Regions from separate parts of the Brachybacterium sp. 107 genome, predicted to be linked through region 3. Evidence: predicted binding sites of a transcription regulator. Region 3 holds the regulator's gene; each other region holds the start of a gene.
The links. Region 3 encodes HrcA, which represses chaperone genes, less so after heat shock. Its sites were predicted from a motif close to TTNGCACTCGNNNNNNNCGAGTGCNAA; they were not measured.
Positions count from the first base shown of each region.

Region 1: the regulator HrcA is predicted to act here: its motif matches at 2,680-2,706, upstream of groES (co-chaperone GroES).
Region 2: the regulator HrcA is predicted to act here: its motif matches at 2,653-2,679, upstream of groL (chaperonin GroEL).

Region 1 covers NZ_JBQSYW010000001.1:272,243-281,835, forward strand. Annotated here, with positions in the region: gene betT (choline BCCT transporter BetT) at 1-173, opposite strand, end outside; gene groL (chaperonin GroEL) at 622-2,208, opposite strand; gene groES (co-chaperone GroES) at 2,225-2,521, opposite strand; gene ACT3UL_RS01230 (hypothetical protein) at 3,307-3,477, shown strand; gene ACT3UL_RS01235 (metallophosphoesterase family protein) at 3,625-4,521, opposite strand; gene ACT3UL_RS01240 (molybdenum cofactor biosynthesis protein MoaE) at 4,570-5,703, opposite strand; gene moaC (cyclic pyranopterin monophosphate synthase MoaC) at 5,700-6,299, opposite strand; gene ACT3UL_RS01250 (molybdopterin molybdotransferase MoeA) at 6,296-7,615, opposite strand; gene moaA (GTP 3',8-cyclase MoaA) at 7,894-8,994, shown strand; gene ACT3UL_RS01260 (MoaD/ThiS family protein) at 9,007-9,270, shown strand; gene ACT3UL_RS01265 (ThiF family adenylyltransferase) at 9,295-9,593, opposite strand, start outside.
Region 2 covers NZ_JBQSYW010000001.1:379,741-389,333, reverse strand. Annotated here, with positions in the region: gene ACT3UL_RS01735 (hypothetical protein) at 1-607, opposite strand, end outside; gene ACT3UL_RS01730 (uracil-DNA glycosylase) at 604-1,281, opposite strand; gene ACT3UL_RS01725 (DUF3263 domain-containing protein) at 1,359-1,787, shown strand; gene ACT3UL_RS01720 (LytR C-terminal domain-containing protein) at 1,871-2,461, shown strand; gene groL (chaperonin GroEL) at 2,866-4,503, shown strand; gene ACT3UL_RS01710 (DUF1990 family protein) at 4,690-5,205, opposite strand; partial or broken gene ACT3UL_RS01705 (NAD(P)-dependent oxidoreductase) at 5,333-5,548, shown strand; gene ACT3UL_RS01700 (TRAP transporter substrate-binding protein) at 5,960-6,898, shown strand; gene ACT3UL_RS01695 (TRAP transporter small permease) at 6,898-7,545, shown strand; gene ACT3UL_RS01690 (TRAP transporter large permease) at 7,548-8,876, shown strand; gene ACT3UL_RS01685 (energy-coupling factor transporter transmembrane component T family protein) at 9,032-9,593, opposite strand, start outside.
Region 3 covers NZ_JBQSYW010000002.1:463,244-472,836, forward strand. Annotated here, with positions in the region: gene ACT3UL_RS04620 (ABC transporter ATP-binding protein) at 1-299, opposite strand, end outside; gene ACT3UL_RS04625 (16S rRNA (uracil(1498)-N(3))-methyltransferase) at 781-1,569, opposite strand; gene dnaJ (molecular chaperone DnaJ) at 1,579-2,712, opposite strand; gene hrcA (heat-inducible transcriptional repressor HrcA) at 2,839-3,849, opposite strand; gene ACT3UL_RS04640 (DUF3097 domain-containing protein) at 3,993-4,889, shown strand; gene ACT3UL_RS04645 (DUF4870 domain-containing protein) at 5,052-5,912, shown strand; gene hemW (radical SAM family heme chaperone HemW) at 6,022-7,191, opposite strand; gene ACT3UL_RS04655 (MOSC domain-containing protein) at 7,188-7,886, opposite strand; gene lepA (translation elongation factor 4) at 7,960-9,593, opposite strand, start outside.

The DNA of each region.
Region 1 (9,593 bases), on a different contig from region 3:
GTCCTCACCGGTGCGCGCCGCGACTCCCGCTGCTCCCGTTCCTCGCGCCGCGTGGACTGCGCACCGAGCTTCCCGCGGGCGACCTGCGCGGCCTCCCGCTCGCCGCCACGTGGCATCGGGCTGCTCCCGGGCGCGGGATCCTCGGACGAGGGTGGGGTCAGGGATGGCGTCACGCAGTTCCTCCGCTTCGGTCGTCGGCTCTCGGTGGATACCGGTTGAGCGCGCTCGACCTCGGGCCCCTCAGGGCTCCGCAGTGGATCTCGGGCGGCGTGCGGGACGTCGTCGTCCCACCGGTACCCTTCCTCCGACCGTAAGTTGATAATTCGTGCAACGCCAGCATGGCACCACCTGAGAAAGGTCACCATTGTGTGACCTGCAGGTTCAAGCATCTTTGCCGTGTTGCCACGGAGATGTTGCCATGGAGGTGCCGCCACCTCGCGCAGATTTCTTGGAGGACTCTGAAGGACTCTGAAGGACTCCGAAGGTCCGAGGGACCCCGAGGGGCCCCGAGGCCCCGAGGAAAGGCCCCCGGGAATGCCGACGGGCGGGCAGCCCGGGTCTCCCCGTGCTGCCCGCCCGTCGGACGGACGCGAGCGACCTAGCGGTCGGCTCGAGGCGTGATCACGCCTCCTCGTCCTCCTGCTTCTCGATCACGAGGGTCTCGGTCGTGAGGACCAGACCGGCGATGGAGGCCGCGTTGCGCAGGGCACTGCGGGTCACCTTCACCGGATCGATGATACCTGCGGCGACGAGGTCGACGTACTCGCCGGTCGCGGCGTTCAGGCCGTGTCCGACCTGAGCCTCCTTGACCTTCTCGACGACGACGTAGCCCTCGAGGCCCGCGTTCTCGGAGATCCAGCGCAGCGGCTCGACGACGGCGCGGGCCACGGCGCGGACGCCGACTGCCTCGTCACCCTCGAGGCCGAGGCTGTCCTCGAGCACGGAGGAGGCCTGGACGAGGGCGCTGCCGCCACCGGCCACGATGCCCTCTTCGATGGCAGCGCGGGTCGCGGAGACCGCGTCCTCGATGCGCATCTTCTTCTCCTTGAGCTCCACCTCGGTGTGAGCCCCGACCTTGATCACGGACACGCCGCCGGCCAGCTTCGCGAGGCGCTCCTGGAGCTTCTCGCGGTCCCAGTCGGAGTCGGTGTTCTCGATCTCGCCGCGGATCTGCGCGACACGGTCGGACACTGCCTCGTCATCGCCGGCGCCGCCCACGATGGTGGTGGAGTCCTTGGTGATGACGACGCGGCCAGCCTGGCCGAGAACGTCGGTGTCGACGGTCTTGAGGTCCAGACCGAGATCCGAGGTGACGACCTGTGCACCGGTGAGCACCGCGATGTCCTGCAGCATCGCCTTGCGACGATCGCCGAACGCGGGAGCCTTGACAGCCGCACCCTTGAAGGTGCCGCGGATCTTGTTGACGACCAGCGTGGACAGAGCCTCGCCGTCGACGTCCTCCGCGATGACGAAGAGCGGCTTGCCGCCCTCGACGACCTTCTCCAGCAGCGGCAGGATGTCGGCCACGGCCGAGATCTTGCCCTGGTGCAGCAGCACGAGGGCGTCCTCGAGGACGACCTCCTGGCGCTCTCCGTCGGTGACGAAGTGCGGGGAGATGTAGCCCTTGTCGAACTGCATGCCCTCGGTGAAGTCCAGCTCCATCGCGGTGGTGGAGGACTCCTCCACCGTGATGACGCCGTCCTTGCCGACCTTGTCGAACGCCTCGGCCAGCAGCTGGCCGATCTCGGCGTCCTGGCTGGAGACGGACGCGACGGACGCGATCTGCTCCTTGCCATCGACCGGGGTGGCGATCTCGCCGAGCTTCTCGGAGAGCGCGTCCACGGCCTTCTCGATGCCGCGCTTCAGGGCCGACGGAGCGGCGCCCGAGGTGACGTTGCGCAGGCCCTCGTGCACGATGGCCTGGGCGAGGACGGTGGCGGTGGTGGTTCCGTCGCCGGCCACGTCGTTGGTCTTGGTCGCGACCTCCTTGGTGAGCTGAGCGCCGAGGTTCTCGTAGGGATCCTCGAGCTCGATCTCACGGGCGATGGTCACGCCGTCGTTCGTGATGGTGGGAGCGCCCCACTTCTTGTCGAGGACGACGTTGCGGCCCTTGGGGCCGAGCGTCACCTTGACGGTGTTGGCGAGCTTGTCCACGCCACGCTCGAGGGCGCGTCGTGCGTCCTCGTTGTAGATGATCTCTTTAGCCATTAAAGATTCAGTCCGCTCAGTTTTCGATGATTGCGAGGATGTCGCGAGCGCCGAGGACGAGGAACTCGTCGGTGCCGTACTTCAGCTCGGTGCCGCCGTACTTGGAGAAGACGACCTTGTCGCCGACCTTGACGTCCATGGGCACGCGCTGACCCTTGTCGTCGAAACGACCGGCGCCGACGGCGACGACCTCGCCCTCCTGGGGCTTCTCCTTCGCGGTGTCCGGGATGACCAGACCTGAGGCCGTGGTCTGCTCGGCTTCGAGCGGCTTGACGACGACGCGATCCTCGAGGGGCTTGATGGAGACCGACATGCGGCTCACTCCTTCATGAAGAGATGACTCTGTGAGTTCTGGGGTTCAGGGATCCCGGTCCCGATCGTCGTCGCGGTGCCGACCGAGGAGGATCCCTCTGCGGCAGCTTCTGGCACTCTCGGCCGTCGACTGCCAACGGGTCCCACTTTAGGACCGCGTTGGCACTCATGCAAGACGAGTGCTAGATCCGGGGCGTGTCCACGCGGTCCGACCGGCTCGCGAGGACCTGATGGACAGGCCGTGGGGGCCCGGCGGACAGGCACTGATCGCGTCCAGCGACCGCCCTCTCAGGTGCTCTCGTATCCGCCGCAGTCCGACCGCTCCCACGGTTGCCGCGGGGATAACCGCTGGCCCGGACGATGTCCCGGGGCCGCGGCCGTGCGTCCCGGCCCTCCTCCGACGAACCGGTCGGACGATCGAGGGGGGTGGCAGGGGTGCCCAGGGGTGGCCGAGGAGGGTGCCGGGAACCTCCGCCGGGAGGCCGTGATCCGCCAGTACGCCCGACGCGAACACCGCGCGGGTTTCCGATCCCGACCCGGTCCGGATCCCGATCGCCTCGAGCCCTCCAGTGAGCTCTCCAGCCACCCGCACGGACCGTCACAAGTCGTCCACATTCTCGTGATGCGCACCAGGTCACACCTTTATTGTGACTCTGGCAATGAGTCTCGACCGAAGGCGTGACCGGGCGTCCGGGCGGTGATAGATATGGAGTCATCGAACCGACTGCAGCACCTGCGATCCAGGGCGTGGTCCTCTCCCCCTCCGAACCACAGGAGCCCTCCTTCATGGCTATCTTCCGCACCCTCACCGCCGCGCTCCGCCGCCGCTCCGATTCCCGCGTCGCGCAGGACATCGTCGAGTCCGGAACCGGCCGCCGCAGCGACGCCGGAGTCACCCCGACCGTCACGACTCCCCTCAGCACCCAGGGCGTGCGTCCCTACGGCTTCGGCTACTGAGCCGTCGGCACGTCCTCATGAAGCCCTTGCGGAGATGATCCGCAGGGGCTTCTTCGTTCCCTGACGGCAGCGCTGACAGGTGCCGGCCTGAGCCGCCAGCTTGGGGTGCCAACTTCTGGCGCCGACTCCCGGCGCCAGCTCCCGGTCTCAGCGCCCGGCGGCCTCGACGATCGCGGCGACCTGCTCCGGCCCGAAGTCATAGACGGGGGTCTCTGGATCACCCAGGTCGTCCCCGAGATTGGGGAACACGGAGGTGACCACCCGGGGCGCTCCCTGGCCGAGCTGGCCGATCTCACCAGTCTCACCGATTTCGACGAGGCTCGCCCCGGACTGGGCCCGGGACTGCTCGTGGTCGCCCGCTGTCACGGGGTCCACCACGTTGGTGATGCCCGGGACCACATGCACGGGGATCCCGGCGATGGCGCCGCTCATCTCGTGGTGGTAATGCCCGGACAGCACGACCTGGACGTCCGACCCCCTGAGCACCTCGGCGAGCTCGTCGAGCCCGTCGAGGTCTAGCCCGCGCAGCAGCTTCGTCGCCCCGACCAGCGGCGGATGATGGATCGCGAGCACGGTCCCGCCGTTCGACTGATCCCCACCGGCCGGCTCCCCGAGCACCTCCCCGAGCCAGGCCAGCTGCTCGGGCTCGAGGTGCCCGTAGCCCGCCCCGGGGACGCTGGAGTCGAGCACCACGATCCTGCCGCCGCCGGGCACGGAGACCACCCTGTCCTGCACGGAGGTGCCCCGGTCACCGAGCGCGATGGTCTCCCCGTAGGTCGCGGAGACATCGTGGTTGCCCATCACCACGGCGAGCGCCGCCCCCTTGTGCGCCGCGAAGGGTTCGAGGATCTCGTGGAGCAGGCGGTAGCTCTCCGCCGTGCCGTCCTCGGAGGCGTCGCCGGTGTGGACGATCGCATCGAGGCCCGTGACCGCGTCGAAGCGGGCGAGCAGCCCGCGCAGGGCCGCCGTGGTGTCGATGCGGTCGTAGTGGCGGGCGGTGGGATCGCCGTAGAGGTGGGTGTCGCTGAGGTGGAGGATGCGCATGAGCTCACCGTAGCCATCGCAGGTGACGGGAGGGTGTCCAGCACCCGATCAGCCCAGCGCTCCCACCCATTCGTCCTCGCCGTCCGCGAAATGCTGGTGCTTCCAGATCGGCAGACGCTGCTTGACGGTGTCCACCAGGTCGTCGCAGGCCGCGAAGGCCTGCTTGCGGTGCGGGGCCGCGACGGCGCACGCCAGGGCGCTCTCGCCGATCTCCAGCGGTCCGTAGCGGTGCGCGACGGCGACCAGCGTGTCCGGGTAGCGCTCGGCGATCTCGCGCGCCACCTCGGCCATCACGTCGGCCGCGCCGGGGTGCGCCGTGTACTCCAGGCGCTCGACCCCACGGCCGCCGTCGTGGTCGCGCACCACGCCGTCGAAGGTGACGACGGCGCCGCAGCGGGAGTCGTCCACCGTCTCGATCAGGGCGGCCACGGAGATCGCGTCCTCGCCCACGGAGGCGACCATGACGCGCTCGTGCGCCGGTCCCATCTCGGGGCCCCCGGGGATCCGCAGCTCCTCGAGCGGCCCCCCGAAGGGCGTCGCGCCGCGGCGGGGATCGGCGGTCTGCGCGGACGCAGGCCCCTGGGCAGCCAGCTTCTCCTGCTGGTGCCCGTGCCCGTGCCCAGCCTGTTCCTGCTCCGGATGCCCGCCCCCGTCGCGCTGGTCCAGGAGGTGGTCGAGGATCGGATCCAGCACGACGATCCCGTCCTTCACCCCGCCGCGGGACCCGGGCAGGTTCACCACGAAGCTGTCCCCGGCCATCCCGGCCAGGCCGCGGCTGAGCAGGGAGGTGGCGGTCTTCTCGGCGCCCCGTCGGCGCACGGCCTCGAGCACGCCGGGCATCTCGCGGGTCAGCACCGGGGCGGTCTGCTCGGGGGTGACATCAGTAGGGCTGACGCCGGTCCCGCCGGAGGTGATGACGATGTCGATCCCCGCCTCGATCGCCTCGCGCAGCGCCGCGCCCACGTCGGGTCCGTCGGCGACCACGCGCTTGTCGACCTCGTCCAGGCCGCGCCCGCGCAGCCACTTCACGAGCAGCGGACCGGTGCGGTCCTCGTAGGTGCCGTCGGCCGCGCGCGTCGAGGCGATGAGCACCCGTGCGGTGCCGCGCAGCGTGAGCGGGGCCGACGGGTCCTCGCTGACCTGGCAGTCGGAATCGTCGCGTCGGGCCGGGATCGTCCTCATGGTGTCGGCTCCTGTGCTGTCGACTCTCGTGTCGACCGCTTCTGCGCTGCGGGCTCCGCGTCCGATGCGATGCGCGCCGTCCCGGCGGTCTCGCTCTCCCGGGTCCAGTCCCCGCTCTTGCCGCCGGACTTCGCGAGCACCTGCACGCCGTCGATCACGGCTAGGTGATCCACGGCCTTGATCATGTCGAACAGGGTCAGCGCCGCGACGGTGACCGCGGTGAGCGCCTCCATCTCGACGCCGGTGACGCCCTGGGTGCGCACGCGCGCCGTGATCTCCACCCGGTCCCCCTGCGGTGCGAGGTCGAGCTCGACCCCGCTCAGCGGCAGCGGATGGCACATCGGCACGAGATCGCTGGTGCGCTTGGCGCCCATGATCCCGGCGATGCGGGCGGTCGCGAGAGCCTCCCCCTTGGGCAGGTCGCCGCGGGCGATGCGGTCGACGACATCAGCGCGGGTGCGCAGCACGCCGCGGGCCGTCGCCTCACGAGAGGTGACGGCCTTGTCGGTCACGTCGACCATGTGGGCGGAGCCGTCGGCCCGCACGTGGGACAGGCCGGCAGGGACAGCGGCAGCGTCGGCGGCAGCGTCGGTCATGACTCTCCTCCAGGGATCAGCAGGGTCTCCAGGGTGTCGCCGTCGCGCACGACGTCGATCCCGGCGGGGACGATCACGAGAGCATCGGCGGCGGCGAAGCTCCCGATCAGATGGGAGGACGCGCCGCCGATCAGGCGCACCCGGCCCGAGGGCAGGAGCCGCGCCCGACGGTACTGCTCGAGGGCGGGCGGCGAGGACTCCTCCGCCTCGAGCTGCACCGGCAGTCGCAGGCGCGTGCGGGGCGGTGCCCCGAGCGCGGGGCGGGCGATGAGCTCGCAGCTGATCAGGGCGGAGACGGGATTGCCGGGGAAGGCGAGCCAGGGCACCCGGCGGTCGGGCAGGTCGAGGGTGCCGATGCCCTGCGGTCCGCCCGGCTGCAGCGCGACCTTCGGGAAGGCCATCGTCACGCCGGTGCCGGCGGCGGCGTGGCGCACCACCTCGAAGGCCCCGGCGCTCACTCCCCCGCTGGTCACCACGAGGTCCGCGTCGTGCTCGGCGACGAGTCCCCGCAGCTGGTCCACCAGTGCGGCGGCGTCGTCGGGCACGGTGGCGCGGGCGACCACGTCGGCCCCGGCCGCGCGGAGGGCGGCGGCCAGGCCGGGACCGTTCGCATCGAACACCCCACCGTCGACGGGGGCGGCGTCCGGTCCGGCGACCTCGCTGCCGGTGGACAGCACGATCACCCGCACCCGCGCCTCGACCTCCACATCGCCGAGCCCGCAGGCGGCGAGATGGGCGATCCGCGCGGGGGTCAGCACCTGCCCGGCGCGCAGCACGGTGTCCCCGCGCAGGGTGTCCGATCCGCGCCGGCGCACGAAGCGCCCGGGCTCGTCCGAGAGGGGCGTCAGCGTCACGGCCCGCTCAGCGAACTCTGACTGGGCAGCACCCGAGTCCGCGACGAGGGCCGAGGCGAAGCGGCCCTCGGCGCTCTCCTCCACCGGGATCACGAGGTCGGCGCCGTCCGGGATCGGCGCGCCGGTCATGATCGGTCGGGCGCTGCCCGGGGCGAGGGTCCCAGGGGCGTCCCCCGCGGCGATCGTGGGGCCCAGCGGCAGGGTCAGCGCCTGAGCTCCCGCGGCGGGGCCGGAGTCCTCCGTGCCGCGGGCCGCCCGGAGATCGGCGCTCGCGAGGGCGTATCCGTCCATCTGGGAGTTGTCGACGCCGGGGACGTCGACCCGTGCCCGGTCATCGCCGCGGGCCACCCGGCCCACGGCCTCACCGTCCAGGGGCACCACCTCGCCGTGGCGCACGTCGGCGAGCAGCGCGATCGCGTCGGCCACGTGATCGGTCAGGGGGATGCGCTCGGCACCGGCCATCGTGTGAGGTCTCCCGTCGGGCGAGGTACGGGCCGACGATGTCCGCGGCCCCGTCCAGGATAGGCGCGTCGGGCGACCAGGCCGGAAGGACCGCCGCCGACGGGGCACTCACCGAACGGGCCCTCACCGAACAGACCCCCGCCGAACAGACCCTCGAGCCGACGTCTCGGCCCCTTCCCGGGGAAGACGCCTATCCTGGGACGGGGCGGGAGCATTCCTGCCGCATCGCGGCGGCCGCTCCCCGGCCCCGCCGGACCATCGCGAGAGGAGGCGGCACCATGGCATCGCGACGCATCGGCCTGGGCATCCCCAAGCTGCGCACCACGGACGAGACCACCACCTCGCTCCCGGACACCTCGGATCGCCCCGCGACCCCGGCCCTCGCCGACCGCTTCGGCCGCGAGGCCACAGATCTGCGCTTCTCCCTCACCGACTTCTGCAACCTGCGCTGCACCTACTGCATGCCCGCCTCCGGCCTCACGTTCCTGAACAAGGAGCAGATGCTCAGCGTCGACGAGGTGGTGCGCCTGGTACGGATCGGTGTGGAGCGCCTGGGCATCGAGCAGGTGCGCTTCACCGGCGGCGAGCCGCTGACCCGGCCGGACCTCGAGGAGATCATCGCCGGGGTCGCCGCGCTCCCCCAGCGTCCGGACATCTCGCTGACCACCAACGCGATCGGCCTCGACCACCGCGCCGCGCGACTGCGGGATGCCGGCCTGGACCGCATCAACGTGTCCCTGGACTCCGTGGTCTCCGAGACCTTCGAGCGCCTCAGCCGCCGCCCCCTGCTGCACCGCGTGCTGGCCGGGGTCGAGGGCGCCCGCGAGGCGGGCCTGGACCCGATCAAGGTCAATGCGGTGCTGCTGCCCGGCGTCAACGACCACGAGCTCCCTGATCTCCTGGACTGGTGCCTGGCCCGTGAGCTGCAGCTGCGCGTCATCGAGCAGATGCCTCTGGATGCGGACCACATCTGGGACCGCGGCACGATGATCTCCGCGGCTGACGTCCACTCGATGCTCGCCGACCGCTACACGCTCACGCCGGTCGCCGAGGACCGCAACGGTGCCCCCGCCGAGCTGTTCGAGGTCGAGGACCGCATCACCGGTGCCCATCGCGGCCGGGTCGGGATCATCGCCTCGGTGACGCGGCCGTTCTGCGCGGACTGCCGCCGCACCCGGCTCACCGCCGAGGGCCGTGTGCGCACCTGCCTGTTCTCCCGGGAGGAGACCGACCTGCGGGGCGCGCTGCGCTCCGGGGCTGACGACGAGCACATCGCGCAGATCTGGCGCGCCGCCCAGTGGGGCAAGAAGGCCGGCCACGGCATGGACCGCGACGATTTCATCCAGCCCGAACGCCCCATGAGCGCGATCGGCGGCTGAGGCAGGAGAGCCATGACCCACGACGACTCCACCCCCACTCTCACCGTGCGCCTGTTCGCCGGCGCCGCCGCCGAGTACGGGGCCGACGTCGCGACCGTGCAGGGCGCTTCCGTGCGCGAGGCGCTCACGGATCTCCTTCGCGGCGCCGCCCCCGACGCCGCCCGCGTGATCGACCGCTCCAGCATTCTCGTCAACGCCGTGGCCTGCACCGACCGTGATCAGGAGCTGCGCGACGGGGATCGGCTCGACGTACTGCCGCCCTTCGCCGGCGGCTGAGCACGGACTTTCCCTCGGTCGAGATCAGCCCTCCGGGCTCACGACCTCCACCTCAGCAGCGGACTCGCCCACCACGGCGGAGAACCCGCCCCGCAGCGACCGCACCCGGATGCCGCGCTCCGCGAGCGATCGCTGGGCGCTGCCCGAGCGGGAACCGGCGGCGCAGTAGAGCACCGCGCCCTCGAGCGATGGATCGGCGCCGGCCAGCAGTGCACCCATCGGCAGCGTCTCGGCGCCGCGCACCAGGCCGTCCGCCAGCTCCGCGGGCTCCCGGATGTCGATCACCCGCACCCCGGCAGCCAGCAGGCCCGGCAGATCCGCGA
Region 2 (9,593 bases), on a different contig from region 3:
CGGCCGGGCTCTGGGTGGCCTCCTCATCGGAGGAGTTCTCGGCGAGGACGAGGAGCGAGGTCGTGCCCTCCGCCATGCAGTACATGTCGCCCTGGTGCCACTGCCCGTCGGCGAAGGAGACCCACCGCTGGTGGATCGCGTCCACGCCGTCGACCGTGACGGGGTCCAGGACCTCGGCGGACACCGTCGCCAGGCCCTTCGCCTCCGCGAGGTCGAGCATGAGCGAGCAGAGATCGTCGGGCTCGAGGACATCGTCCGTCTCGCGGGCGATGGTGACGCTCTGCTGCGAATCCGGGGACACCAGGGCGGCGAGCAGCCTCGTGGTGGGGATCCGGGGGTCCTCTCCTGCCGTCCATCCCGCCGGGGCGAACGTGCTGATGCCCTCCAGCTCGAGCGGAACAGTCTCCAGCTGATCCGCCGCAGTGCGCTGGACGACGAGGTAGGTGACCCCGCCGCCGATCACGAGGACCAGCACGAGGAACAGGACTCCCGCGCAGACCCATGCCGCGATCAGGGGCCGACGGCCCGTGGGCGGTCGACCCACCGGGGCCGAGGTCTGTCCCGATGCCGTCGCGATGTGCGTCGTGTCCCCGGATCCGGCCGTCACTCGGGGATCTGCCAGGTGATCGGGGAAACGCCCTGCGCCTCGAGCAGCTCGTTGACCTGGGAGAACGGGCGAGATCCGAAGAACCCGCGGGACGCGGACAACGGGCTGGGATGCGGGCTCGCGACGTAGGGCACCTCGCCGAGCAGCGGGATCAGGGTCTGTGCATCGCGCCCCCACAGGACCGCCACGAGCGGCCCACCGCGAGCGACCAGAGCCTGGATGGCGGCCTCGGTGACCTGCTCCCAGCCCTGTCGACGGTGCGAGGCAGGAGCCCCCGGGGTGACGGTGAGGACCCGGTTCAGCAGCAGCACGCCCTGGTCCTGCCAGGCGGTGAGGTCGCCGTGCACGGCCCGCGGGAGCCCGAGGTCGCTCTCCAGCTCGGTATAGATGTTCGCGAGGGATCGGGGCAGCGGCCGCACGTCGCGGTGCACGGCGAAGGAGAGCCCGAGGGGATGGCCCGGGGTCGGGTAGGGATCCTGGCCCACGATGAGCACCCGCACCTCCGACATCGGCCGGGTGAAGGCCCGCAGCACCGCATCGCCCTCGGGGAGGTATCCGCGGCCGGAGTCGACCTCGGCGCGCAGGAACTCGCCCAGCGCATGGATGCGGTCCTCGACGGGGGAGAGGGCGCGGGCCCAGTCGGTGCTGAGGGTCTCGGTGAGCGGCGTCGGCATGTGAGCAGTCTTCCACCGGCCGGGGTGGTGCGGCGAGCCGGGTTCGGGAGAGGCCCGCTGCCGCGTAACCTCGTGCTATGCCGCCAGATACCGCCCCGGATCGCGACCGCGCCGTGCGCGGATCAGGGCGTGACGTGGGACGCGGGATGGAGGAGTCCGGCCCGGGGGAGAGCCCCGCAGGCGGCTCCGAACTCGGAGCCGGCCGCGGTGACGCGCCGGGCGAGGTGAGCGACCAGTCACTTCCGGGCCCGCAGGGCGGATTGGCCGAGCGCGACCGGATGATCCTCGCGCTGGAGTCCCGCACCTTCCGGTACATCGGCGCCAAGGAGCGTGCGATCCGCGAGGAGATCGGGATCTCCAAAGTGGCCTATTACGTGCGTCTGAACTCGCTGCTCGATGATCCGGCGGCCCTCCGGGCGGCGCCGTCCGTGGTCAACCGGCTGCGCGGCCGACGCACCTCCGAGGACGGTTCCGCGCCGACCCGCGACTCCGGTCGCGTCGCCTGAGGAACGGCCTTCGCCGCCCGACGGAGCGGCCGACGGGGCGTGTGCTCCACACCCTCACCGCATGAAGCAGGTTTAATGGGGCCGTGGCTGATTCCCAGTATCCCTTCCCGCCGGACCGATTCGATGACGAGGCCGACTCCGTGTCCTTCCACGGCGCGCATCGCGCCGAGGAGCCGTTCTGGCGCCAGAACCTGCTCTACATCATCATCATCGGAGCCGCGCTCGTGATGCTGATCGTGCTGCTCTTCCTCATCGGAGGCCGAGGTGGCGACGGTGACGAGCGTGCTCAGGATCCGACGACGCCAGCCGCGAGCGAGACCAGCGATGCACCTGCTGAGGAGACCACCGAGGAGGAGCCCGCCGCCGAGGCGGACAAGTCCATCCCGATCCAGGTGGTCAACGCCGGGGGGATCAACGGCCTGGCCGGCCGGTGGCAGTCCACTCTCGAGGACTCGAAGTGGGAGAAGGTGAACGTAGGCACCGCGGATCACGTCCAGCAGGAGGCAGTGGTCTTCTACCGCGACGAGGCGGACGCGGAGACGGCCCAGGCCCTCGCGGACGAGGTCGACGCCGGAGAGGCCCGACAGAGCGACGAGTACGAGGCCCGCATCACCTACGTGGCCGTCTCCGACCCGGACTCCGGCAACGGCGATGGCGGTGGCGACGAGGGCTGATCGCCGCCGCACGCAGAGCAGCTGACGCGCGCCGCCCTCCCCGACGGGGACGGGCGGCGCGCGTTCTGCTGCGCCTGCGTCGTGACTCCGCCGTCGTCCCGATGTCGGCCGCTGCCCGTCGGCCCAGAGCGGAAAGGTGGGATCCGGACCTCTGGAGTTAGCACTCTCCGGCTCCGAGTGCTTATGATGTTCTGGCACTCGATGATCGAGAGTGACAACGCCTCAGGGTGTCGTCGCGCTCGGGAGTCGTGGGCCTGATCGGACAGCAGAACACTGCTGACCGGCCACGAACATTCCGGCCCCGTGAGGGGCTCTGCGCCGTGGGACATGAACACGGTGCGGGGTCTCGTCCGTCGCGGGCACAGGGTCGGGTGGACACCACACCACACGGGAGAGATTCCATAATGGCCAAGCTCATCTCTTATGACGAAGAGGCCCGGCGCGGTCTCGAGCGCGGAATGAACCAGCTCGCCGACGCCGTCAAGGTCACCCTCGGTCCCAAGGGCCGCAACGTCGTGCTCGAGAAGTCCTGGGGCGCGCCCACCATCACCAACGACGGCGTGTCGATCGCCAAGGAGATCGAACTCGACGATCCCTACGAGCGCATCGGTGCCGAGCTCGTCAAGGAGGTCGCCAAGAAGACGGACGACATCGCTGGCGACGGCACCACCACCGCCACCGTCCTCGCCCAGGCCCTCGTCAAGGAAGGCCTGCGCAACGTCGCAGCCGGCGCCAACCCGATCGCGCTCAAGCGCGGCATCGACCAGGCCGTCGCCGCGGTCTCCGAGACCCTGCTCAAGCAGGCCAAGGAGATCGAGACGAAGGACCAGATCGCTCACACCGCGGGCATCTCCGCTGCTGACCCGGCCATCGGCGAGCTCATCGCCGAGGCGCTGGACAAGGTCGGCAAGGAAGGCGTCATCACGGTCGAGGAGTCCAACACCATGGGCCTCGAGCTGGAGCTGACCGAGGGCATGCGGTTCGACAAGGGCTACATCTCGCCCTACTTCGTGACCGACGCCGAGCGCCAGGAGACTGTGCTGGAGGACCCCTACATCCTCCTGCTGTCCTCCAAGGTCTCCTCGGTCAAGGACCTGCTGCCGCTGCTGGAGAAGGTCATCCAGGCCGGCAAGCCCCTCGCGATCATCGCCGAGGACATCGAGGGCGAGGCCCTCGCGGTCCTCGTCGTCAACAAGCTCAAGGGCTCCTTCAAGTCCGTGGCCGTCAAGGCCCCGGGCTTCGGCGACCGCCGCAAGGCGATGCTGGAGGACATGGCCATCCTCACCGGTGGCCAGGTCATCGCCGAGGAGGTCGGCCTCAAGCTGGAGACCGCTGGTCTCGAGCAGCTCGGCCAGGCGCGCAAGATCGTCGTCACCAAGGACGAGACCACCATCGTCGAGGGCACCGGCGACGCCGAGCGCATCGCCGGTCGTGTGTCCCAGATCCGTGCCGAGATCGAGAACTCGGACTCGGACTACGACCGTGAGAAGCTCCAGGAGCGTCTCGCGAAGCTGGCCGGCGGCGTGGCCGTCATCAAGGCCGGCGCGGCGACCGAGGTCGAGCTCAAGGAGCGCAAGCACCGCATCGAGGATGCCGTGCGCAACGCCAAGGCCGCTGTGGACGAGGGCGTCGTCGCCGGTGGCGGCGTCGCGCTGCTGCAGGCCGGCAAGGACACCTTCGACAAGCTCTCGCTCGTCGGCGACGAGGCGACCGGTGCGAACATCGTCAAGGTCGCCATCCAGGCTCCGCTCAAGCAGATCGCGGTCAACGCCGGTCTCGAGGGTGGCGTCGTGGCGGAGAAGGTCATCCACCTTCCCGTCGGCGAGGGCCTGAACGCTGCCACCGGCGAGTACGAGAACCTGCTCGCCGCCGGCATCATCGACCCCGTCAAGGTCACCCGCTCCGCGCTGCAGAACGCGGCGTCCATCGCGGGCCTGTTCCTGACCACCGAGGCCGTCGTGGCCGACAAGCCGGAGCCCAAGGCCCCGGTCGGCGGCGGCGACGACATGGGCGGCATGGGCGGAATGGGCGGCATGATGTGATCCAGCCTCACGGCTGATCACCCTCCGCTCGCCTGAGCGTCACGGGCCCCGATCCTCTCCGGAGGGTCGGGGCCCGTTGCTGTCCCCAGGTGCTTCCCGGGGCCTGCCCCAGTGCTGCCCCAGGGAACTCCCGGGAACCGGCGTCGTCAGGGCGCGGACAGAGCCGGGGTCGGGGCCAGGTCTGGGTCAGCGCAATGAGCGCAGGTAGAGCCGTCGGTACCGGCGCTGCAGGACGAGCGCTGCGGGAAACAGGAGACCTCGCCATCCGGGGGCGGCCGCGGTGACTGAACGCAGCGTCAACGTGACGGTGCCTCGCTCATCGCGATGGACGATGAACGCCTCCTCCCCGCGCACCGGGTGGCCCCGACGGGTGGCGTAGGAGAGCGCCACTCGGTTCTGCTCGCCGATCACGTCGAGGACGACCGCCGGTTCACGGACGCGCAACGGCCCCAGCGACGCGATGATGGTCAGCGTCTGCCCCGGAAAGGGGGCCGCTGTGGACGGCGCGAGAGCGAAACCGCTGCGGGTCTTCACGGCCCATTGAAGGACGTCGCGGGAGGCTCGATCCCAGCAGCTCTGTCCGGTACCGATGACCTTCGACGCGGTGAAGGCACTGCCCCAGGTCGGATGGGGTGACCATGCGATCTGGCCCGCCGCGGTGATCCCGGGGTCCGGGCAGGTGAGGTCCTCGGGGAGGTTCATGTCCAGGAGCGTAGCGGTCGGTCCGCGCGGTGCCGAGAAGGATCCTGCGTGCTGAGGGCGGCGTGGGTCCCATGCGGCAGGGCACGGACACGGCCGATGCGACAAGGCGTTCGCCGCGGACGCGTCCTCTCTGCACACGCTGCTCAGGCTGCGGACGCACCACCTCACCAGCGCCGACCAGCTCGCGCTGATGAAGCGCGAGGCGATCCTCGTCAACACCGGCTGGGGCGAGGAGGCGCGAGGTCGTCGACACCGGCGACCCGGCGGTGGCAGCCGTCTGCCTGGTCAGCGACGTGGGATGCCTCGTGCACGATCGCACCTGGCAACTCTCGGCAAGCGATGAGACCGATTTCCCGAGCACTGACAACCTGGTCGAGGTCGACCACGCGATGCGACCGGGCGCTGCCGCCCTCGGGCGGGGCAGCCCAGGACGACGGGCCTCCCAGGGCCCGAATCCCCTGTATCGCGCCTGGTCTCGGCCCCCGGGATCTGCGGGGGACGACGCGAGCCCGGCTCCGCCGCCGAGGCAGATCGCGCACGCGGTACCGCTCCACCGCGTGACGCCGGACCAGGAGCGTCCCATTCGAGGAGGAATGCAGTGCGAACACCTTTGCCCCGCCGTCGAGGAGCCGACCGCTCCGTCGCCGGCCACGGTGCGACGAGGGGGGTGGGCCGACGAGGATTCCTCAGGGCCCTTCCCGTCGCTGGCGCGGGCGCCGCCCTCTTGGGCGGCTGCGCCACCCAGGAAGGCGCCGTGACCGACGTGGACCGGGTCCTGTCCATCTCGCTCGGACAAGCGGAATCGCACCCCAGCTATGACTCGCTGATCTCCTTCGGCGAGCGCATCGCCCAGGCCACCGACGGCCGCTACGGCGCCCGCGTCTACGCCAACAACTCGCTGGGCGATCAGCAGGAGACGGTCCAGCTGGTCTCCGACGGCGCGATCGACATGGCCGTCATCTCCGGCACCCAGATCGAGAACTCCTCGCCCCGCTTCCTCCCGATGAACGTGGCGGGAGTGTTCGACGACATCGACCACCAGAACCGCGTCATGCTCGACGAGTCGATCGTCGGCGAGCTGTTCGCCTCGCTCGAGCCGCACAAGCGGCTCTCCGTGCTCGGCGGATACACGCAGGGAGGTCGGCACCTCTACACCACGAAGGGTCCCATCGAGACCCCCGAGGACCTCGCCGGGATGAAGATCCGCGTCCAGGAGTCCGAGATCTTCCTGCGCCTGATCACCAACATGGGCGGGGTGCCCACCCCGATGGCCTACAGCGAGGTGTACACCGGCCTGCAGGCCGGCGTGCTCGACGGTGCGGAGAACAACGAGATCTCCTACGTCACCCAGCGCCATTACGAGGTCGCCAAGCACTTCACGATGACCAACCACCTCGTCGGCTACGACTTCATGCTCGCGAACACGGACCTCCTCGAGGGGATGGACGAGGCGGACGCCGACGCCCTGCGCGAGGCCTGGGCCGTCACCCAGAGCGAGTTCGTCGAGATCTGGAAGCAGCAGACCGCCGACGCCACCCAGGAGATGCTCGACCGCGGTGTCGTGATCACCGAGCCCGATCCTGACGTGTTCCTGCCGATCATCGAGGAGACCGGGCTGTCGATCCTCGAGGATCCCGCGGACATCGCCCTGTACGACGCGATCCGCGCCGTGAGCGAGAAGGAAGGTGCCTGATGCTGTTGATCCGTGAAGGACTGCTCAACGTCCTCAAGGTGCTGTGCATCGTGCTGTTCTCGGTGCTCGTGCTGGTCGTGGTCTGGCAGGTGTTCACCCGCCAGGTCCTCGGCGCACCGAGCCCCTGGACCACCGTCACCGCGCAGTACATGTTCGTGTGGCTGAGCCTCTTCGCCGCCACGCTGGTCTTCGGGGAGCGCGGCCACATCGCCGTCGACTTCCTGGCGCTGCGCGCCCCGGGCGTCGCCCGTCACGTGCTCATCGTCCTCGTGCAGGGATGCACGCTCGCCTTCGCCGTGCTGGTCATGGTGTGGGGAGGCATCCGCGGGATGTCGATGTCCTGGGACCAGGTGATCCCTGGTTTTCCCTTCACCGTGGGGCTGATGTATCTCGCCCTGCCCGTCACCGGAACGATGATCGCCTTCCTGGCTCTCGAGGACCTCGTTCTCGCACTGCGCGGCGATGAGCTCGCCCCGCTCGAGGAGACCGACGACGAGGCGGCCGAGAGCTCCGGCGCCGCAGCCGCTGCCGCGGTCGTCGAGGACCGGGACGTCGATCCGGGCCACGACCTTCACCTCGACCAGGGCGGCGGGACCGATACCACCGCACGTCCCGGTTCTCGCACCGACACCGAGAAGGAGCACTGATCATGGATCCCGCCATGCTCGCCGGGATCATCCTGATCATCGGCATCCTCGTCCTCATCGCCATCGGCGCCCCCATCGCCATCGCGATCGGGCTGCCCTCCGTGGTGGCGCTCATCGCCGTCATCGGCTTCGAGCCCGCAGTGTTCGTCTCCGCCCAGCAGATGTTCACCGGCGCGAACTCGTTCTCCCTGCTCGCGATCCCGTTCTTCGTGCTGGCAGGGCAGCTCATGAACACCGGCGGCGTCGCCGCCAGACTGATCGACGCGGCGAAGGTGCTGGTGGGCCGGATGCCCGGCTCCCTCGCCCAGACCAACGTGGTCGCCAACGCCCTGTTCGGGTCCGTCTCCGGTGCGGCCGTGGCCTCGGCCGCGGCGGTGGGCGGCATCCTCGGACCTCGGCAGCGCAAGGAGGGCTACGACCCGGCCTTCTCCGCAGCGGTGAACGTCGCCTCCGCCCCGTCGGGCATGCTGATCGCGCCGTCGAACACGCTGATCGTGTACTCGCTCGTGTCATCGACCTCGGTGGCGACGCTGTTCGCCGCCGGCTACGGCCCGGGCCTGGTGTGGATGCTCGCCTGCGTCGTCATGGTCTGGCTGGCCGCCAAGCGCAACCCCGCGCTGGTCGGGTCCGACGACGGCGCCGCGCGCGGCGAGCTCACCCTCGCGACCGCACTGCGCACTCTGCTCGCCGCCGTGCCCGCCATCTTCATGATGGTGGTCGTCATCGGCGGTCTGGTGGCAGGGTTCTTCACGGCGACGGAGTCCGCGGTGATCGCGGTGGTCTACTCGCTGGTGCTGGGCTTCATCTACCGCGAGCTGACCGTGAAGAAGCTGCCCGCGGTGATCCTCTCGGCCACGCGCACCACTGCCGTGGTGCTGCTGCTGATCGCGGTCTCCGGGGTGCTCGGCTGGGTGCTCGCCTACGCGACCATCCCGCAGTTCATCGCCACGGCGCTGCTGGGGGTCTCGAGCTCCCCGATCATCGTGCTGCTGCTGATGATGCTGGCGCTGCTGGTCGTGGGCATGTTCATGGATCCGACGCCGGCGATCCTGATCTTCACCCCGATCTTCCTCCCGGTCGCGCTGGAGCTGGGCGTGGATCCGATCCACTTCGGCCTCATGATCACCTTCAACCTGTGCCTGGGCACGATCACCCCGCCGGTCGGAGTGATCCTGTTCGTCGGGGCCCGGGTGGGTCGGATGAAGGTCGAGCCGGTGATCAGGCGTCTGCTGCCGTTCTACGTGCCGCTCGTGACCGGCCTGCTGCTGATCGTCTTCGTCCCGCAGATCTCGATGTTCATCCCGAACCTGCTGGGCATGTCCAGCGAATGACACAGGCCGCCCGCTGAGCGGGAGATCGGCAGCATGACGGGGTCGACCACAGGACGGGGTCGACCACAGGACGGGGTCGACCACAGGACCGAGTCGACCACGGGACGGAGTGGGCCACGGCGATCACGCCGTGGCCCTCTCCGCGTCAGGCCGCGTCACACGAACGGATTCCAGTACCGCCCGCCGTTGACCATCACGAGCACGATCGGCACCGCCACGAGCACCACGGCGAGGAGCATGACCAGCACGTCCCACCCGCGCACGGGGGTGCTGACCAGCCACGTGCGGCCCTTCCCCCGCCCGAATCCCCGCAGCTCCATCGCGGCGGAGACTGACTCGATGCGGTCGAAGGTGCCCAGCAGCAGCGGCATCAGCACCGCGCTGAGATTCCGCAGCCGGGTGCGGAGGCCGGCTCCGCGGGAGGTGTCGAGTCCGCGCGCCTGCTGGGCCTGGGAGATCGTGCGGAACTCCCGCTGCACGTCGGGGATGTAGCGCAGGGCGAGGGAGATGGCGTAGGAGAACCGGTAGGGCACCCCGAGCCGGGCGAGCGAGGAGGCGAACTCCGGCGGCCGGGTGGTTGCCACGAACAGCAGCACGGCCGGCAGCACCGCGAGGTACTTGAGCGTGACGGCGAGCTGGTAGAACAGCTGCTCGGTGGTCACGTCCCAGTGCCAGGGCCCGTCCAGCAGGACGTGCCGGGTGCCGAACAGCTCTGTG
Region 3 (9,593 bases):
ACGGCGCCGATGGTGCGGGCGTTGGTGCGCCGGTCCTTCCAGGGCACGATCCCCTCGACCTCGATGTGCCCGGACGTGGGCACGAGGATGCCGGTGAGCATCTTGATGGTGGTGGACTTCCCGGCGCCGTTGGGGCCGAGATACCCGACGATCTCCCCGTCATCGATGCGCAGCGAGATGTCGTCGACCGCCCGCGTGGTGATCTTCTCGGTGCTGACGAAGGACCGCAGACCGGCCCACCGGCCCTCGACCCGGCGAGGCCTGCTGAACTCCTTGACCAGGTTCTCGGCGAGGATCATCGTCGTGAGTCCGTCGCGTTCGCTGCCGAGGATCGGGCACGGAGCGGTTCGAGAGGGCACATGGGGAACCACCCTACACACCGGTGGCGCACGTCACAGGGCACATGCCGGTCACACACCGCGACTCCGCAATCCATCGCACTGTCGCGCCCTACCTCGACATCGCAACCCACCGCGATGTCGCGCCCCACCTCGATGTTGCCCCCTATCTCGACGTCGCCACCCACCGCGATGTCGCACCCCACCGCGACACGGCCATGCACGTCGCCGACTCCTCAGGAACGTGCCGCTCCGGACACGAATCGAGGGTCTCGGTAACGGTGAGCAGCGTGTCGCCGACGGGCAGCGGCATGTCTCCGACGGTGGGTGCCTCTGCGTCGGTGCCTCGGCGGTGGCGGCGGCCGCGTCGACGGCGACTTCGGCGACAGGCGCTGCGGTGGCTTCGGCGGCGACTTCGGCGACAGGCGCTGCGGGGGTTTGGTCAGCCCCAGCGGCCGAGGAGGCCGCTGAGCACCGCGAGAGCGGCGGGCCCGGCGGTCGAGGAGCGCAGCACCTCAGGGCCCAGCAGCACCGAACGGGCTCCGGCCTCGCGCAGCGCGTCGAGCTCCTCGGGGGCGATGCCGCCTTCGGGGCCCACGATCACGACGATCTCCTCGACCCCGTGCTCGCTCGCGGCCCGCAGCTCGTCGGTGAGCTCCATGAGACCCACGGACTCCTGCTCGTGGAGGACCAGCACGAGGGTGCCGGCGGCGGAGCGCTCACGCAGATCGGCGACGAGCTCGCGGGTCGTGACAGGGGCGTCGACCGCGGGGATCCCGGGCCGACGGCACTGCTTCACAGCGGCCCGCACCGTGCCGGTCCAGCGGGCACGCCCCTTGACGAGCTTGTCGCCCCGCCACACCGAGACGGAACGCCGGGCGATCCACGGCACCACCCGGTCCACCCCGAGCTCGGTGGCGGATTCGACGGCCTGCTCGTCGCGACCGCCCGTCGCGAGCGCCTGCACGAGCGCCAGCCTCGGCAGGCGCTGGACAGCAGGCGACGGCTCCTCGAGCAGACGCAGGTCGAGGGCCTCCTTGCGGGCCACGGTCACCTCGGCGAGCACCTGGCGACCCGGACCGTCGGTGAGCAGGATCTGCTCCCCCACCCCGATCCGGGCCACCTTGGCGGCGTGCTTGCCCTCGTCCCCACCCAGGGTCAGCGTGTCGCCCTCGCGCGCCGTCTCGAGAGCGGCGTCGAGGATCAGGAACCCGGGCGGGGTGGTGGGCATATCAGCGCCTCAGAGGTCGCGCAGGCGGTCGCGGAGCTTGGCGAAGGGACCGTGGCCCTTGCGCCGTGTGGTCTCGTCGCCGCGCAGATCCGCGAACTGCTGGAGCAGCTCACGCTCCTCGTCGCTGAGCGTCGTGGGCACGGCGACATCGAGCACGACGCGCACGTCGCCGCGGCGCTCGCGGCGCAGCGGGGTGACGCCGAGGCCCTTGAGGGTGATCTCGTCCCCGGGCTGAGCGCCGGGCTTCACATCGATCTCCTGGGTGCCGTCGAAGGTCTCCAGCGGGATGGTCGCGCCGAGCGCCGCCGAGGTCATCGGCACGGCCATGGTGATCACCAGGTCCTCCCCGTCACGCACGAACATCTCGTGCTCGGCGACGGCGAGCTCCACGAAGAGGTCACCGGAGGGGCCGCCGGCCTCACCGGTCTCGCCCTCGCCGCGCAGCTGGATCCGGGTGCCGTTCTCGACGCCGGAGGGGATGCGCACGGTGACGGAGCGTTCGGACGGTGTGCGGCCGTGGCCGGAGCAGCCGGTGCAGGGGGTCTCGATGACGTCGCCGTGGCCCTCGCAGGTGGGGCATGGCGCCATGGTCACCATCTGGCCCAGGAGTGACTGGGCGACGCGCTGGACGTGGCCGCTGCCGTTGCAGGCCGTGCATCGGGTGGGGCTGGTGCCGGGCTCGGAGCAGGCACCGTGGCAGTGCTCGCAGAGCACCGCGGTGCGGAAGGAGACCTCCTTCTCGGTGCCGAAGACCACGTCGCGCAGGTCGATCTTCACCCGGCGCAGCACATCTCCGCCACGGCGCTGGCGGGGCACGGGGCCCTGGTTGCGACCCCGCATGCCGGTCGCCCCGGCGAACATGTCGAAGATGTCGTTGACGTCGAATCCGGCTCCGCCTCCGAAGCCGCCGAATCCGCCGCCACCGCCCATGCCGGGGCCGCCGCCCATGTCGTACTGGCGGCGCTTGTCCGCGTTGGACAGGGTCTCGTAGGCCTGGGAGACCTTCTTGAAGCGCTCGGAGGCCTCGGGGTCGGGGTTGACGTCCGGGTGGAGGGTCCGGGCGAGCTTCCGGTACGCCTTCTTGATCTCCTCGGTCGAGGCGTCGCGGGAGACGCCGAGGAGCTCGTAGTAGTCGTCGTTCACGGTGAAGGATCCTTACCGGGGAGTCGGGGCGCCCGGGGCCACGGCAGGCGGCGGACGGGCACGGTCAGTGATGGATGCTGTGGGGTCCTGCGGGGAGCCGGGGCGCCATGCGTGCGCGCCACCGGGTCATTCGAGATAGCGCGACACGTACCGGGCGATGGCCTGCACGGTCGAGATGCCGGCGACGTAGTCCATGCGGCTGGGCCCGAGGATCGCGAGGTGCGATCCTGCCCCGTAGCCGGCGCCCACGAGCGCCGCCTGGTGCAGCGCCTGATCGCGCAGCTCCGATCCGATGCGCACCTCGACCGCACCGGGTGAGGCATGCATCTCGGTGAACAGACGCATCAGCACCAGCTGCTCCTCCAGGACGTCGAGCAACGGCTCCACGTCCCGGGCGAAGTCCTGGGCCGAACGGGCGATGTTGGAGGTTCCGGCCAGCATGATCCGGTCCTCCGCGCGGGTCGCGGCCAGGGCTGCGAGCGCCTCCGCCACCTCGGTGGCAGCCGCCCGGTCGACGAGCGGCAGGGTCTCGCAGAGATCCGTCAGCGGGCGCTGCAGGTCGGTGACCTCACGCCCGGAGACGGCCCGGTTGAGCTGATCGCGCAGCTCGGCGTAGAACTCGGTGGGTCGGGGTGAGAGCACGGGGACCGTGCGCTGGTCGACCCGGCCGGATTCGGTGATGAGCACGACCAGGAGCAGGGAGTCGGCGACCTTGACCAGCTCGACGTGACGGATGCGGGCCTGGCGCCGCGCCGGGTACTGCACCATGGCGACCTGCTGGGTCAGCTGCGCCATCAGACGCACGGTCCGGCCCAGCAGCTCCTCGACGTCGCCGGCGTCCTCCAGCAGCGTCCGGATGGCCCGGCGCTCGGGGGCCGACAGCGGCTTGACGGTCGCGACATGGTCCACGAAGGCGCGATACCCCTTGTCGGTCGGGATCCGGCCGGCCGAGGTGTGGGGCTGATGGATCAGCCCCTCCTCCTCGAGCGAGGACATGTCGTTGCGCACCGTCGCCGCGGAGACGCCGAGCTCATGGCGGTCCAGCAGCGACTTGGAGCCGACGGGCTCATGGGTGGAGACGTAGTCCTCGACGATCGCGCCGAGGATCTGCAGCTTCCGTGCGTCCGTGTCCCTCACCTCCCTGCGTTCCGTCGATGATTCGGGTCTCGTCCGACGGGGCTGACCGCAGCCACCGGGACCGCTGGCACTTGCCCGCGCCGAGTGCCAATCCTACGCGTCCCCGGCGATGCTCGCGGAGAGGTGTTCGCCACGAGGGTAAGGTGTCGCGCGTGCCTGCAGCATCCGATCACTTCCCCGACCGGTACGGCCACGACGTGCTGTCCTCCGGTCCCCCTGCCCATCACCGTCGCCGCCCGGTGGCCCGCGAGGTCCCCGCGCAGCGCGATCTCGTCGTCGAGGAGGCCTCGACCGGGTTCACCGGCGCCATCACCCGGGTCGAGAAGATCGCCGGCGAGATGATCGTCGAGCTCGAGGACGGCCGGAGGGCCCGACGCACCTTCCCCCTCGGACCCGGTTTCATGATCGACGGCGAGCCCGTCGTCCTCACCCGCGCCGCGCCCCGTGCGCAGGCGCCGGTGCGCAAGCGCTCCGCGAGCGGATCGGTGTACGTCGAAGGCGCCACCGCACGCACCGCCCGCGCCTCACGGATCTGGGTCGAGGGCACCCATGACGCAGAGCTCATCCAGAAGGTCTGGGGCCATGACCTGCGCATCGAGGGCATCGTCGTCGAGCAGCTGGAGGGTGCGGACAACCTCGTCGAGCGGGTCCAGGAGTTCGGCCCGTCGGCCGGGCGTCGACTCGGGATCCTCGTGGACCACCTGGTCCCGGGCTCTAAGGAGTCCCGCATCGCCGCCGAGGTCATGAAGCTGGGCGGCGCTCGAGGCAATGTCGCGGTGCTCGGCCACCCCTATGTCGATGTCTGGCAGGCAGTGCGCCCCGCGCGCGTGGGGCTGCGGGAATGGCCGCACATCCCCAAGGGGACCGACATCAAGGTCGGCTCGCTCGCCGCGCTTGGCTGGCCTCATGCGGACAAGTCCGACATCGGGCTGGGCTGGAAGCGGATCCTGTCCACGGTGCGCTCCTATGCCGACGTCGAACCGTCGCTGTCCGGCCGGATCGAGGAGCTCATCGACTTCGTGACCGTGGACCCTGCCTGATCCTGCCAGACCCGGTCTGCACCGATCCGACGCACCGCACCCGGGGGAAAACCCCCAGGTGATCCGGTGGTCCACTCCCGTGATCCCTCGTGATCGGCTCGTTAGGCTGTCTGCATCAGCCAGCGGTCGACCCCCGAGGCCGGCCCCGTCGAAGAAGGAATCATGAGCCAGACTCCGCACCCGCACGATCCGTTCGGCAACGAGCCCAGCGCCGACGTTCCCGAGCAGCCGGCCGCCTCCGCCCCGTACTCCGAGGACCAGGCGAGCCCCACCTCCGACCCGGCCCTGCACCCGCACGACCCCTTTGCCGCGAGCGCCCAGCCCGCAGGTGCGTCCGCCCCCTCTGCCGGCTCGGCGGCCTCGGCCGCTCCGGGTCCGTACGGCCCCGGCTCAGCAGGACCGCAGTGGTCCGCTGCGGAGCCCTCCGCCGCCTCGCCCTACGGCGCGCCCGCCCCGTCCGCCGACGGCGGCAGCGCCCAGGATCCCTACGCCACGTCAGCCGCCGGGGCCGGCCCGGGCCAGCACGGTGGATACGCTCAGCAGGGTGCGTACGGTCAGCAGCAGGCCCCGCAGGCCGGCCCGCAGAGCACCGATGTGCCGCCGCCCGGCACGAAGGGCGTCTACGAGGGGCAGCTCTCGGGCCCGGGCCTCAACGACTCCGACACCCGCATGTGGGCGATGTTCTCCCAGCTCGCCGTCACGCTCGGCCACGTGGTCAGCTGGGGCTTCCTCGGCTGGGTCGGGCCGCTGATCATCTTCCTGGTCTACAAGGACCGCAGCCGCTTCGTCCGCTTCCATGCGGCGGAGGCCCTCAACGGGGCGATCACCGTGCTGATCGCGCAGGTCGTGCTCAGCATCGTGCTGGGCATCTTCGCGATCGTCACTCTCGGGATCGGTTCGCCCCTGCTGGCCCTCGTGCCCGTTCCGGCACTGGTCCAGTTGATCTTCTCGATCCTCGGCGCCGTCAAGGCGAACCAGGGTCAGTGGTGGAGCTACCCGTTCAACCTCCGCCTGGTGAAGTGACCAGCCGGCCGGTCTGACCTGCACCCGAAGCACCGACGAGGGCCCGACGATCCATCGATCGTCGGGCCCTCGTCCGCGTCCGGAGTTCGGTCAGCTCGCCAGGGACGGCTCAGGGCACGAGGTCCCGGATGACGGCGTCGGCCAGCAGGCGACCCTGGCGGGTGAGCACGGCGCGGCCGGCGGCGAGGGCGTCGGCGTCGAGGTGGCCGCGGTCGCGGTGCACTGCCAGCTGGGGACGGGTCTCCTCGGGGACCTCGTCCACGGACAGGCCGTCCACGATCCGCAGCTCGAGCATGATCCGCTCGAGCAGACGGTCCTCGTCGGAGAGGACTTCGGAATCCGCGACCGGGAGGGAGCCGTCGGTCATCGCCGCCGCATAGCGGCTGGGATGCTTCAGGTTCCAGGCGCGCAGCCCGTCGCGATGGCGATGCGCGCCGGGGCCGATCCCCCACCAGTCCCGGCCGCGCCAGTAGGCGAGGTTGTGGCGGGACCGCTGCTCCTCGGTGCGGGCCCAGTTGGAGACCTCGTACCAGGAGAGCCCGTCGGCCGACGCGAGGTCGTCGACCAGCTCGTACTTGTCGGCCATATCGTCCGGATCCGGCGCTTCGAGCTCTCCGCGCCGCAGCTGACGCGCCATCGCGGTGTTGCCCTCGATGATCAGCGAGTACGCGGACATGTGGTCCACGCCGCAGGCCAGCGCGGCCTTCACGGAGGTCTCGACATCGGCGAGCGTCTCCCCCGGCGTGCCGTAGATGAGATCCAGGCTGACCGACAGTCCCGCCTCGCGGGCCCAGGCCACGGCCTGGGGGACCCGCTCGGGATCGTGGGTGCGGTCCAGGGTGCGCAGCACCGAGGGCACGGCGGACTGCATGCCGAAGGAGACCCGGGTGATGCCGCCGTCGGCCAACCGGGACAGCGAGGCACGGGAGACCGAATCCGGATTCGCCTCGGTGGTGACCTCGGCGTCGTCCGCGAGCGGGATGAGCGTGCGCAGGTGGCTGAGCATCGCGACGAGATCATCGGCGGGCAGCAGCGTCGGGGTGCCGCCGCCGAAGAAGACCGTGGAGACCTGGCCGTAGTCGTAGCCGTCGGCGCGGTCGGCCGCGAGCGTCAGATCCATCTCCCGCATCGCATTGGTCGGGTACTCGGCCTGGGAGCCGCCGCCGCCGAGCTCGGTGGCGGTATACGTGTTGAAGTCGCAGTACCCGCAGCGCACGGCGCAGAACGGGACGTGGATGTAGACGGACAGGTCGCGCCCTGTGGTCGGTCCTGACGTCATCGCTCTCCCGCCAGGTGACGCGTGGCCCGCGCTGCGAGCTCACGGTGCAGTGCCACGCCGCTGGTCCGTGACCAGGTGTCGAGCGCCCGGCTGAGGTCCCGATCGCGGGCACCGCCGTAGGCCGCAGCCACGCTGACACCGTGACCGGGGGTCAGCTCGACGCCGACCGGGTCGCCGGCGGAGACCTCGCCCGGCACGAGCATGCGGAAGTAGACGCCGGTGCGGCCGCGACCGTGGTACCGCGCACGGAAGTCATCGGTGCCCATCCAGCGCTGGAAGGTCATGCACGGAGTGCGCGCGGCGGTCACCTCGAGCAGGGCGGTGCCCACGCGCAGCCGCGCACCGATCTCGAGGTCGTCGACGGCCAGCCCCTCGATCAGCAGGTTCTCCCCGAGGGAGCCCGCAGGCACCTCGCGGCCGAGCTCCGCGGCCCAGTGGGCCGGCTCAGCGGCATCCACCGCGTAGACGGCCTGATCGGGCCCGCCGTGGTGGGCGCGGTCGGCCTGGACATCGGCGTAGAGGCCGAGCTTTCCGATCTGCACCGGGCCGTCGACCGGACGCTTGTCGATCGCCGTGGTGCCCACGCCGCCCGCATCAGGGTGCAGCGCGGAGACGACGCAGACCGCGGCGACGCTGCCGGCGTCACCGACGGCGAGGGTGGCCACCGGCTCCGTGGACGAGGGAATCCTGGTCACGAGTACCTCCTGAGGCGGGACAGGGTCCGGTGGGGGCTGGGCTCCCCGTCGGTCCTCACTTCTTCGTGGAGTCTTACTTCTTCTTGGAGTCCTTGGGCATATCGCCCTCATCGGAGGAGAGCGCGGCGATGAAGGCTTCCTGCGGGACCTCGACGGATCCGATGTTCTTCATGCGCTTCTTGCCCTCCTTCTGCTTCTCCAGGAGCTTGCGCTTGCGGGAGATGTCGCCGCCATAGCACTTGGACAGCACGTCCTTGCGCATGGCGCGGATGTTCTCGCGGGCGATGATCCGAGCACCGATGGCGGCCTGGATCGGCACCTCGAACTGCTGGCGCGGGATGAGCTTCTTCAGCTTCCCGGCCATCTCGACGCCGTAGTTGTACGCCTTGTCGCGGTGCACGATCGCGCTGAAGGCATCAACGGGCTCGCCCTGCAGGAGCATGTCCACCTTCACGAGATCCGCGGTCTGGGAGCCGGAGACGTCGTAGTCCAGGGAGGCGTAACCGCGAGTCTTGGACTTCAGCTGATCGAAGAAGTCGAAGACGATCTCCGCGAGAGGCAGCGTGTAGCGCAGCTCCACACGGTCCTCGCTGAGGTAGTCCATGCCGCCGAGGTTGCCGCGCTTGGACTGGCACAGCTCCATGACGGCGCCGATGAACTCGGCGGGCACCAGGATCGTGGCCTTCGTGATCGGCTCGCTGATCTCGCTCACCTTGCCCTCGGGGAAGTCGGAGGGGTTCATGACCTCCACCTCGGTGCCGTCCTCCATGACCACGTGGTACACGACGGACGGGGCGGTGGAGATCAGGTCGAGGTTGAACTCGCGCTCGAGACGCTCGCGGACGATCTCCAGGTGCAGCAGGCCCAGGAAGCCGACGCGGAAGCCGAAGCCGAGCGCGGTGGAGGTCTCCGGCTCGTAGTTCAGCGAGGCGTCGTTGAGCTTGAGCTTGTCCAGGGCGTCGCGCAGCACCGGGTAGTCGGAGCCATCGATCGGGAACAGCCCGGAGTACACCATCGGCTTGGGGTCCGCATAGCCCTCGAGCGCCTCGGTCGCGCCGCGGATCGAGGTGGTGATGGTGTCGCCGACCTTCGACTGGCGCACGTCCTTCACGCCGGTGATCAGGTAGCCCACCTCGCCGGGACCGATGCCCGGGGTGGGATGGGGCTCCGGGGAGCTCACGCCGATCTCGAGCAGCTCATGGTGCGCGCCGGTGGACATCATGTCGATGCGGTCACGGGACTTCAGGGATCCGTCGATCATGCGGATGTACGTGACCACGCCGCGGTAGGTGTCGTACACGGAGTCGAAGATCATCGCGCGGCAGGGCGCGTCGGCATCGCCCACCGGGGGCGGGAGGGTCCGGACGACGTGGTCCAGCAGGTCCTCCACGCCGAGGCCGGTCTTGCCGGAGACCCGCAGCACGTCGTCCGGTTCGACACCGACCAGCTGGCCGATCTCCGCCGCGTACTTCTCGGGCTCGGCACCGGGCAGGTCGATCTTGTTGAGCACCGGGATGATGGTGAGGTCGTTCTCCATCGCGAGGTAGAGGTTCGCGAGCGTCTGCGCCTCGATGCCCTGCGCGGCGTCGACCAGCAGGATCGCGCCCTCGCAGGCGGCGAGCGACCGGGAGACCTCGTAGGTGAAGTCCACGTGGCCCGGGGTGTCGATCATGTTCAGGGCGTAGTTCGTGCCGTCGACCTGCCAGG